3 regions of the Jeotgalibacillus sp. JSM ZJ347 genome follow, and region 3 is predicted to be linked to each of the others. Evidence: riboswitches for the same ligand, from Rfam matches in the RefSeq annotation. Region 3 holds a riboswitch; each other region holds the start of a gene.
The links. A riboswitch is a leader RNA that binds a small molecule or an ion and turns the genes downstream of it on or off. The one in region 3 is predicted to bind cyclic di-GMP.

Region 1 (3,281 bases), 150 kb from region 3:
TGTCACAAATACTGCCATACTTCAATATTCCGGTGAGAAGATGTTCACCAGTTTAGTGAATACCTTTGGAGAAGACTACATTGCGAGACATTTAAAGTTGCTGAAGGAAGCAATTGATGAAATTGAAGCAACGTCCAGTCATACAAACATTGACTGTGAATTCACCAGAAGAGACACCCTTTATTCTGCAAGTTGCCCGGAAGACGTGTACAAGCTGCGAAAGGAATATGATTATTTAAAACAGCATGGCTGTGAGGTCGACTTTTTAAAAAGAGATGAGATTGAAGCGAAGTACCCTTTCAGCCGGGAAGCTGCGATTTACTCCTACAATGACGGGGAAATCAACCCGTTCACCTATACGCACGCCTTATTTGAAGAATCGGTCGCACAGGGTGTACGTGTATTCGAACATACTGAAATGAATGGACAGCACTTTGATCGGGAAACCGGCAATATGATTGTGACTACAAAGAACGGCTATACCATCGAGGCACGGCACGTAATCTTTGCGGCAGGATATGAAGGCATGGATATTAAAAAAGAGAAAAAAGCTTCCTTTGCAAGCACCTTTACTGTCACCACAAATCCGGTTGAGGACCTGTCAGAATGGTATAACCGGACAATCCTCTGGGATACCGCACGGCCTTATTTATATGTAAGAACGACAAAAGACAACAGGATCATTATAGGCGGATTAGATGAAAACACAGATGAAGAAGGAGACAGAAATAGTAAATTAACTCATAAAAAACGTCAATTAATTAAGGAATTTAATCAATTGTTTCCGGATATAAAAGTTGAGCCTGAGTTTTATTTGGCTTCATCTTATGGCGGGATTGTGGATGGAGTCCCTGCGGTCGGAAAATATGAAGAATTTCCGGGCTGCTATTTTGTATTTGCGTTTGGCGATAATGGAATGGTGTACGGGCAGGTGCTGGCGAAGTTAATTGCTGAAGAAATTACACATGGAAAAAGTCAGGATCTAGCGATGTATTTGCAGGACCGGCCGCTGCTGGAGAATGTCTGACTGGTATACTAGAAACTTTAATTTGCAGAAAAGAACTTCCAACACTGAGGAAGTGCTTTTTTATGACAGCCCATACCAGTCAAATCGTCGATCGTTTGATCTCTTCTTCTGCGGAAGACTAAATAACTTTGAAAATGAGCAAAAGGCGTCAATAAATCGTTGATCATAATATTTACCAGCGTATTTTTTCAGTTCGGATAAGGCTTCATCCCTTGAGAATACATGCCCGTATGGACGTTCAGCGGTCATCGCTTCGAAGCTGTCAACGATGCGAAGAATACGGACAGCGTCACCTAAGTTAATGTGTTTATTCGACCTCGGATAGCCTGACTGATCTATATTTTTGTGGTGGTACAGTACAATATCCGGATCAATCAGAATGTTTTGATGCGCTTGTAAAATATCCAAAGAAAAAGCCGGGTGTTCCTGTAGCTGTGACCATTCATGTTGTGTCAGACTCGTTGTTTTCTGAAGAAGATCAGAAGGAATTTTTAATTTTCCGATATCATGAAATAAAACAGATTGCACTGCAGCTTCCGTTAAGCAGTGATCTAATGAAAGATATTCACAAAAGTGAATATAGTATGCCGTAGTCTGTAATGAATGAATATATGAACATTCATCATGTATTTCTAATTGGCTGAGCAACTCTTCAGATTCCTGAAGGATTATATGATTGATCGCTGACCTTTGCATTGAGTCACCTCCCAGAGAGCCGGTTGCACAAATGACTCCCTGTCATTTAAGTGCCCAAATAAAACTACAGTGCATCGCATCTCTGCATGATTTATTTTTTAATGTTTATACCGTTCAAAAATATGTTTAACATCACTTCCAGCAGTTTTTCATTATCAGTCACAGAATCATATAAATGAGCCAGTGTAGCCCCTTCTAATAAGCAATAAAAAGAATGAGCAAGATAAACGGGGCTGTGCTCACTGGTAATTTGATTTGTTGTTAACCCGTGCAAAAAAACTTCCTCAAGATAGGTTAATAGTATATTTTTTGATCGCAGCATTTTCTGACTTACGTCTTCTTGAAAGGAAGAAGGAGGCGCAATCAGGGCGAGCTGCCAGAAAACAGACAAATAGGTTTCTTTTTGGGAAGTCTGATAGACGTTACATAAAATTTCACTTAATGCTTTTTCTGTTGTAGCAGATTTCAGGCTGCTCCTTTTCCGACTCCAGTAATGCTGATGAAAATTAATTAAGTAATCGAGGGCTTTCATATAAAGATCTTCTTTACTGGAAAAATGGCTGTAAATAGACGATTTTGTGAGCTGGGATTCTTCTGAAATTAATGAGATTGAAGCCCCTTCATAGCCACGCCGTGCAAAAAGACGAATTGCGCTTTGAATAATCAGTAGTTTCGTGTTCATAATTCACCAACTTTTTTTCATCAGAATCGTTATAGTGACAACCGAACGTTCGGTTATATTACTGCAAAAAATATGACTGAATGATCATCATTTCTCTGACCGCCCGCTTCTCTTCATCCAGCTTTGACATATGAATATCTTTCTTTCTATTTTCGATAAAAGTCTTAAACTCTCCTTTCGTTTTATTAGATGATTCAGCTAACTTAGCAAGCTTATATAAATTTTTTTCACTTTTAGTGACCAGAAAAACCATCCCTTTCCTAAATGATTTTATATCAATCATCGTATTTATATACTAATATTTAACACATATACACAAAATCGTTAATAGTTAAATAGAACTATTTATTCTGAAAATTCGGTAAAAATAGTATGCAGATAGCTGAACGATCGGTTAGTATATATGTATATCATTCATTTAGTTGTTACATGTCAGGATTATGTGAACGGGGGAACACAGGGTATGATTTTAGTCATTGAAGGTCTATTTCTTAATATTTGCATTATCCTAGCACTTACCTTTTTTTATCTTCAATTAAAATGGCGAATCATCAAAGATCGTATTCCAGAGAATGCAATGCATTGGATTGATGGACTTGCAGGTGGCGTCCTTGGTATTATGCTGATTCATTTTTCCATTCGGGTAACAGAAGAAACGATTGTCGACTTAAGGTTCGTTCCAATCCTGCTTTTAATTCTTTTTATCGGGGTACGCCCTGCACTGATCGGCGTAATTCTGATTATTTTCGGCAGATTTGCTTACGGTGTGAATAGTTCTTCTTTTTCCGGCATGATTTTTATAGTGGCAATGCTGATTGGATTTTATATGATCAACAAAAGAATGGGAAAATCAAATATCACTAAAAAAGTAACCTA
Region 2 (3,281 bases), on a different contig from region 3:
ACGAAACATTTACAAGCTTTCAGAAGGCATCTGATTACATAAAGAGTAAAGGGGCTCCGATCGTTATTAAAGCAGACGGTCTTGCAGCCGGTAAGGGTGTAGTCGTTGCAATGACTGAAAATGAAGCGCTTGAAGCAGCCGAGGATATGCTTGAACATAACCGCTTTGGTGACTCATCCGGTAAAATCGTAGTAGAAGATTTTCTGGATGGGGAAGAGTTTTCATTTATGTGTCTTGTCAACGGGGGATCTATTATTCCACTTGCGCTCGCCCAGGATCATAAAAGAGCATATGACAATGATAAAGGTCCGAATACGGGTGGCATGGGTGCATATTCACCTGTTGCGCATCTGCCTGCTGAAACAGAAGAAAAGGCAATGAATGAGATTATTGAGCCGGTTGTTCAGGCAATGATGAAAGAAGGGACGCCTTTTACAGGTGTGTTATATGCAGGATTAATTCTGACTGAAGGCGGCCCGAAAGTGATTGAATTCAATGCCCGCTTTGGCGACCCGGAGACGCAGGTTGTTCTGCATAGAATGAAATCTGACCTTGCACTGCTGCTGCTAAACTTGTTAAGAGGTGTAACGGCACAGGCTGAATGGAGTGATCATACGGTTATTGGCGTGGTCCTTGCATCAGAGGGATACCCGGGCTCCTATGAAAAAGAACATTCAGTCCAGACTATACTGGATGCGGAAACATTCTTCTATCACGCGGGTACAAAAGTACATGGCTCTGACATCGTTTCCGACGGAGGAAGAGTGCTCCTTGCTGCCGGATCAGGAGAGGGGATTGAATCGGCACGTGATGAAGTATATCGTGCGCTGGATTCAGTTCACACAGACCATTTTTTCTATAGAAAAGATATTGGCAGTAAAGCATTAAAAAGAAGTTAAAATTTTCAGAAAAATTAACTTATATGGAGCGATTGAGAGCATTTAGTTGAAAAACATTCTTTTTGCACCCTTTAAGAGCGTTTTTCCCTCTTGTATATCACTGACTATCACTTATAATGAGATTACATATATTCTTTATAGAGAACGAGAGGTGATCATATGGTGCGAAAAGAATGTCCTAAATGTATGCGCTCATCCTATAGCAGCGGGTCACGCGAAACCTGGATATGTCCGGTATGCGGTGAAGATCTCACTACATATCCGTCACTTAGAGCAATCTCTTATTACGAACTGAATCAGCATATTCGTCAATCTGTGTACCAGTATTCACCAAAATAAGTCAATTTGATATTGTAACACAAATTTAATGTTGAAAAAGTCAGAATATTTAGGTAAATATGACTATTTATTTACTTTAAACCAAGTGATAATATAAGTCTATAACATAATTCAATACTTAAACTCAAACTTTTAGCCCAATGTTGATCCCGGTGCCGCAATCGCTATGAGAGAACAGAAAAAGGCAAACCATCTGAAAGGATGGGACGCAAAGCTTACGGGTCTAAGGCCAATAAAGAGATAGGGGAGCTATGACGGCTGAGCCGCCTGAAGTACTGTAGAAAGTATTTTAGGAGGGGAATGTAATGGGTCATAAAAATGAAATCGATGTTGAATGGATGGCGCTAATTGAGGAAGCTGTACAAGCGGGAATTTCACAGGAAGAAATCAGAGATTTTCTGGAGAGTGCAGGTTCAGCCAATTGGAGGAGGAATGATTTAGTTGTTGGTTAATTCATACGCGAGACAATGAAAAAGCCTGTGCAAAGTTAGACGCTGCACAGGCTATTTTTGATTGATCCGCCATTTATTAAATTCAATAAACTCTTTAAATTGTTCTTTCGAGATCCCTGACTCCATCGCTGTCTTCGCAAGGTTTACCCATTCACTATCCACATTTTTTTCATCGCTGTCCGGATCCAGTAGAGAGTTGACCGTTACACCAAGTACAGGAGCTATTTTTTCTAAAAATTGGATAGAAGGATTTTTCTGAAGATTTCTCTCAAGAGAACTGATATATGATTTAGCAACGCCTGCCTGTTCAGCCAGTTCAGTCAGCGACATTTTCTTTTCTTTTCTTAAAGCTTTAACGCGGTCTCCAATCATGACAATCACTCTCTTTGCTTAAATATTCTTATATAAATAATATCATACAAATAAAAAAAGACCACTAATAACTGTAATTGAAAAAAATCATTTGACTGAATATTCAATATATTTTTTAACAACATATGATTAATACAGTAAATGTATATTTATCTATCGCACTTAAGAATATTTTAAGATGCTAAAGGAAAAGATTGATGATCAATATGGATTTAAATGTATTTTTTAAAAATAATGTTCACTTATGCACATAATCATTAAAAAGTCACATTTCTTTTGTGCGGTGACGCGTAAAATATGGTAAACTGAATGAAACTTTTAGAGGAATGCTTGGAGTGATGAGAGTGGAACAGAGATTCCCGTGGAAGATCAGTCATTTAAGAGGCCATACCTCCATTTTGGAAGGGAAAAAATCCCCTGATCTTGTACTTGCTGATGTAAATTATTTAAATTCGTCCCTTCATCAATGGGTGAGAGGGAATATATGGATCTATCAGGATAGAATTATTTATGCAGGGAGCGGTATGCCTGAGAAAATGAATGGAACTGAAGTGCTTCACCTTGAGGATAAATGGATTGTACCCGGTTATATTGAACCACATGTCCATCCATTTCAATTGTATAATCCGCAAAGTTTTGGAGAATATGCAGCGAAGCGTGGAACGACCACATTTATTCAGGATAATTTAATGCTCCTTTTATTATGCGACAAAAAGAAAGCGCTTCCTTTTATGCAGCAATTCAAAACTTCACCGCTGACTTACTACTGGTGGAGCAGGCTGGATTCTCAGACTGAGCTTCGCAATGAAGAAGAAGTTTTTACAAATGGTGAAGTGCTTTCCTGGCTTGATGACCCGAGCGTTTTACTTGCTGGGGAGCTGACTTCATGGCCTAAGCTTGCTGAAGGGGATGATCTGCTGCTGAGCTGGGTGCAGGAAGCACGTCTGCGATATAAGAGGGTTGAAGGTCACCTGCCGGGAGCATCAGAAAAGACGATTGCAAAAATGTCGTTGCTCGGTGTAACGGGAGACCATGAAGCGATGACAGGTGATGATGTGTGGAAGCGTCTTGAGCAGGGGCTTGCCGTGACGCTCAGACATTCATCAATCAGACCTGATCTGCCAAAGCTGATTAGAGAACTTAAAGAGCGGAAGCTTTATTCTTTTGACTCATTAATGATGACCACCGATGGCTCAAGTCCGTCATTTTATGAAAGCGG
Region 3 (3,281 bases):
CTGAGAACTGTACGTTAAATTCCTGCTCTCCTGCTGTAAACACCTGTTGATTGAAAGTCTCCCGCCAGTTCTGCATTTTCTTCTCCGCTTCTTGATACGTTGTATCCGGCAGGATCACTGAGAACTCCTCTCCTCCAAAGCGGATTAATCGATCTCCGGGATCTTTCGTTTCTAATATTATATTCGCAAAAGCCTTCAGCACCTCATCACCGGCAGGGTGACCATAAGAATCATTCACCTGCTTAAAATGATCCAAATCAACCATGGCGAACACAGCTGAACTCATATCACCATCAACCATTTTCTTCGTCACTTTCAGGACTTCCTGATCAAGACAGTCTCTCTTCAGCGCACCGGTCAAGAAATCATTTCTAATTTGCCTGAGGAGCATATTCCGTTGAAACATCCGGTTTTTTAAAAAAGGAATGATAATATTTTCATTTATCGGCTTTCCGATTACATCCAGTACACCCGTTTCATAAGCTGCGATTCTTTTTTCATCTGTCAATTCCCCGCTTACAAGCACAATTGGCGTAAGGTCTTTTCTGGCTTTCTTCATCATTTCACTGATCAATGGATCTTCACCTTCCGACAGCAAACCCAGATCAACGATCAATAAGTCCGGTGACAGATCATAGTAATGTTCCAGTCCCTTTGTGAGTGTCACTGCTGTAATTACCTGAAATTCGTGTTCTTCAAGAAAGCCTTTCATTCTTTTAAGAAACTCAACATCCTTTTCTATCATCAGAATGAATGGAATATCTTCGTATTGATAATCCTCTTCTCTCTGCAGGTCTTCTTCAAGCCGGTCAATCGTTGCCGCCTGCTGCACGATAGTCTCAGTTTGAGGTATTGAAAAAAATTTTCTCCATTCATTTCCTGATAATACCCGCATACTGTCTTCCTTAAGCTCCGACAGGGCCCGCTCAGCCTGATTGGATAGTTCTGTCAGTCCGATTGTTCCCGCTGTTCCTTTTAATCCATGGAAGAAGCGATAACACTCATCTTCAGTAACAGCGTCTTTTGCACTCCACTCCCTTACTGTCTGTTCGATTCTTTTATTCAACATCTCCTGATATTTTGTACTCATATGCTCCACATCCTATGTAAATGTTCGTATTTTCACATTAGCATTCTGTTCTTTTTTCCTATTATACAACTCTTTTAACAACGAAAAAAACTTTCCTTTTAATTTAAGGAAAGTTTTTTAAGTTTTAAGGCCTCAGAGTTTTCCAGCTTTCAGTATGATGAATGGCAAAACCTTTGAAACTCGCATAGTTCTTTACTTGATCGTATACTCGGTCCAGTTCCTGTTTCATCACAGCTTCGCCTTCCTGGTAAAAGGTCAGATAATCTCCTTCAGCTGTCATCCCCGTTTCCACTCCTATCGTGACAGGTTTCCCCAGCTTTTGACCGTGTTCCAGTTCATGCAGTGTTAATGGAATCAGCGCAGCCGCAGAATCGCGATAAGCCATGATTGTAACACTGTCCGTTTCCTTCTGAACCCAGTCAGAGAGTAACCCGGTTCCATATGTGTTTTTATATTTAATTTCATCAAACCAAAAAGGAACATCCGCTTCTATCCCGATATTTAATTGACCCGCTTTATCACCAGCCTCTTTCATCAGAGACTGATAGGCTTTAATCACAGTCGCACGTTTTGAATTCCACCCGCTGTACAGGTACGGTTCAACATCCAGATGAATTCCCTTAAAGTCAGCGTCTGCTGGTGAAGCCACCTGATATTGCTCTACCCAGCCAAGCAGCTGTCTCAGCTGCAGATATCCCTTTGGTGCAGCCCAGTCCGGTGCACCATCAAGCGCATACACGTCGATCCCTCTTGCTGTCGCACCTTGAATAAATGACCGGTAGACGTCAACGGAGACGTCATGATCAATCTGTACATATACTTTCGTTACCTGTTTTTCAGTTAAAAAGTTCAGTGTGTCAGGCGTTTCATTAATCAACGACCATGGGTTCCATAACCATGTGGCTCTTTCAATTGTTGAAGCTTTTGCAGGTATTGACATACTATACACCATTCCTACAATTAGACATACTAGCGCAGAACAAATCACCTTTTTCACGTTGTCCTCCATTCTATAAGGTGGGCCTCATAGAATGAGAACCCGGCAGCCAGACAACCATTTGACAGGTTCACGGCTTTGCGTCCTTCCCTTTCGGAGAAGTTTGCCCTTATCAGATTCGTTTGTAAAAATTATACGACCATTTAGAAGGGACGTCTACGCAAAAATAATTTGCATTATTTTTTCTCAGGCTTTAATAGCTGCATACGTTCATTAAATAACGTCGGGTATGAAAGAAAACCTAGCATTGCACTTGTCACAACCGCTGTGGTCAATAAAAGGAAGATAATCAACAGCTGAAACATGACTGCCTGCAGTGGGTCTGCACCTGCAATAATCTGACCGCTCATCATACCGGGAAGCTGAACAAGTCCGATTGTCTTCTGACTTTCGATTGTCGGAATTGTACTTGCCTGAATTGATGCAATCAGAGGCCGGTGAATGGCCTGTTTCGGTGTGCCGCCCAGTGATAGGATGAGCTCAGTCTCAGCTTCTTTTGATTCGATTTCAGAAGTGAAACGGTTTAAAAACAAGATTGATAAAACCATTGAGTTACCAATTACCATTCCGCTGATTGGAATTATATACTGCGCAGTAGCCGGTGTGATATTCAGACCGAGCAAAATGCCCTGCGTCAACACTTCAATAAATACAAATGTCACAATCAGCTTCCATGTGATGCCTTTAATCGAAACGCCTTTTTTACGCGCATTCTGAACTGCTGCACCAATAATCAGTAACACCATGAGAAAGATATAGAAAAAGTTCTCCGCATTAAATACAAACTGCAGAATATAACCAACTGCAAGGAGCTGGATGATCGCTCTTATCGTGGCAACAACTGCATCCTTTTCAAGACCGAGGTTCAGTGTTTTTGACAAAACAAGGGGAATCAATACGAAAATAAGTGATAAACCAAGTAAAAGAAAACTCATTCCGCTTCCCCCTTTACAAAGGTTTTAACTCTTGGGTTCTGCGGGTCCTTCAGCAGGCTGCTTTCACCTGTTTCTACGAGCTCCCCGTCCATCATGACCCAGGTGTATTCACCAATTGATAACGCCTGCCGCAGGTTGTGTGTGATCCACATGATCGTTGTCTGATAAGTTTCATTGATTCTGACAATCAGCTCTTCAACTTCCTGCTGGGATACACGGTCAAGCGATGAAGTAATCTCATCGAGAAGCAGAATCTCAG

Region 1: it holds a riboswitch for cyclic di-GMP, as region 3 does, so the genes downstream of both, ACH6CZ_RS06445 (HD-GYP domain-containing protein) here and ACH6CZ_RS07195 (amidase) in region 3, are expected to answer to the same signal.
Region 2: it holds a riboswitch for cyclic di-GMP, as region 3 does, so the genes downstream of both, ACH6CZ_RS14550 (anti-repressor SinI family protein) here and ACH6CZ_RS07195 (amidase) in region 3, are expected to answer to the same signal.

The regions. Positions count from the first base shown of each region.
Region 1 is NZ_JBISEN010000002.1:106,094-109,374, reverse strand. It holds gene ACH6CZ_RS06450 (NAD(P)/FAD-dependent oxidoreductase) at 1-1,027, shown strand, start outside; gene ACH6CZ_RS06445 (HD-GYP domain-containing protein) at 1,088-1,723, opposite strand; cyclic di-GMP riboswitch class II at 1,732-1,814, opposite strand; gene ACH6CZ_RS06440 (TetR/AcrR family transcriptional regulator) at 1,815-2,405, opposite strand; gene ACH6CZ_RS06435 (GGDEF domain-containing protein) at 2,869-3,281, shown strand, end outside.
Region 2 is NZ_JBISEN010000006.1:67,829-71,109, reverse strand. It holds gene purD (phosphoribosylamine--glycine ligase) at 1-899, shown strand, start outside; cyclic di-GMP riboswitch class I at 1,412-1,509, shown strand; gene ACH6CZ_RS14550 (anti-repressor SinI family protein) at 1,544-1,690, shown strand; gene ACH6CZ_RS14545 (helix-turn-helix domain-containing protein) at 1,742-2,062, opposite strand; gene ACH6CZ_RS14540 (adenine deaminase C-terminal domain-containing protein) at 2,401-3,281, shown strand, end outside.
Region 3 is NZ_JBISEN010000002.1:257,912-261,192, reverse strand. It holds gene ACH6CZ_RS07200 (diguanylate cyclase) at 1-1,090, opposite strand, end outside; gene ACH6CZ_RS07195 (amidase) at 1,215-2,087, opposite strand; cyclic di-GMP riboswitch class I at 2,129-2,205, opposite strand; gene ACH6CZ_RS07190 (ABC transporter permease) at 2,264-3,022, opposite strand; gene ACH6CZ_RS07185 (ABC transporter ATP-binding protein) at 3,019-3,281, opposite strand, start outside.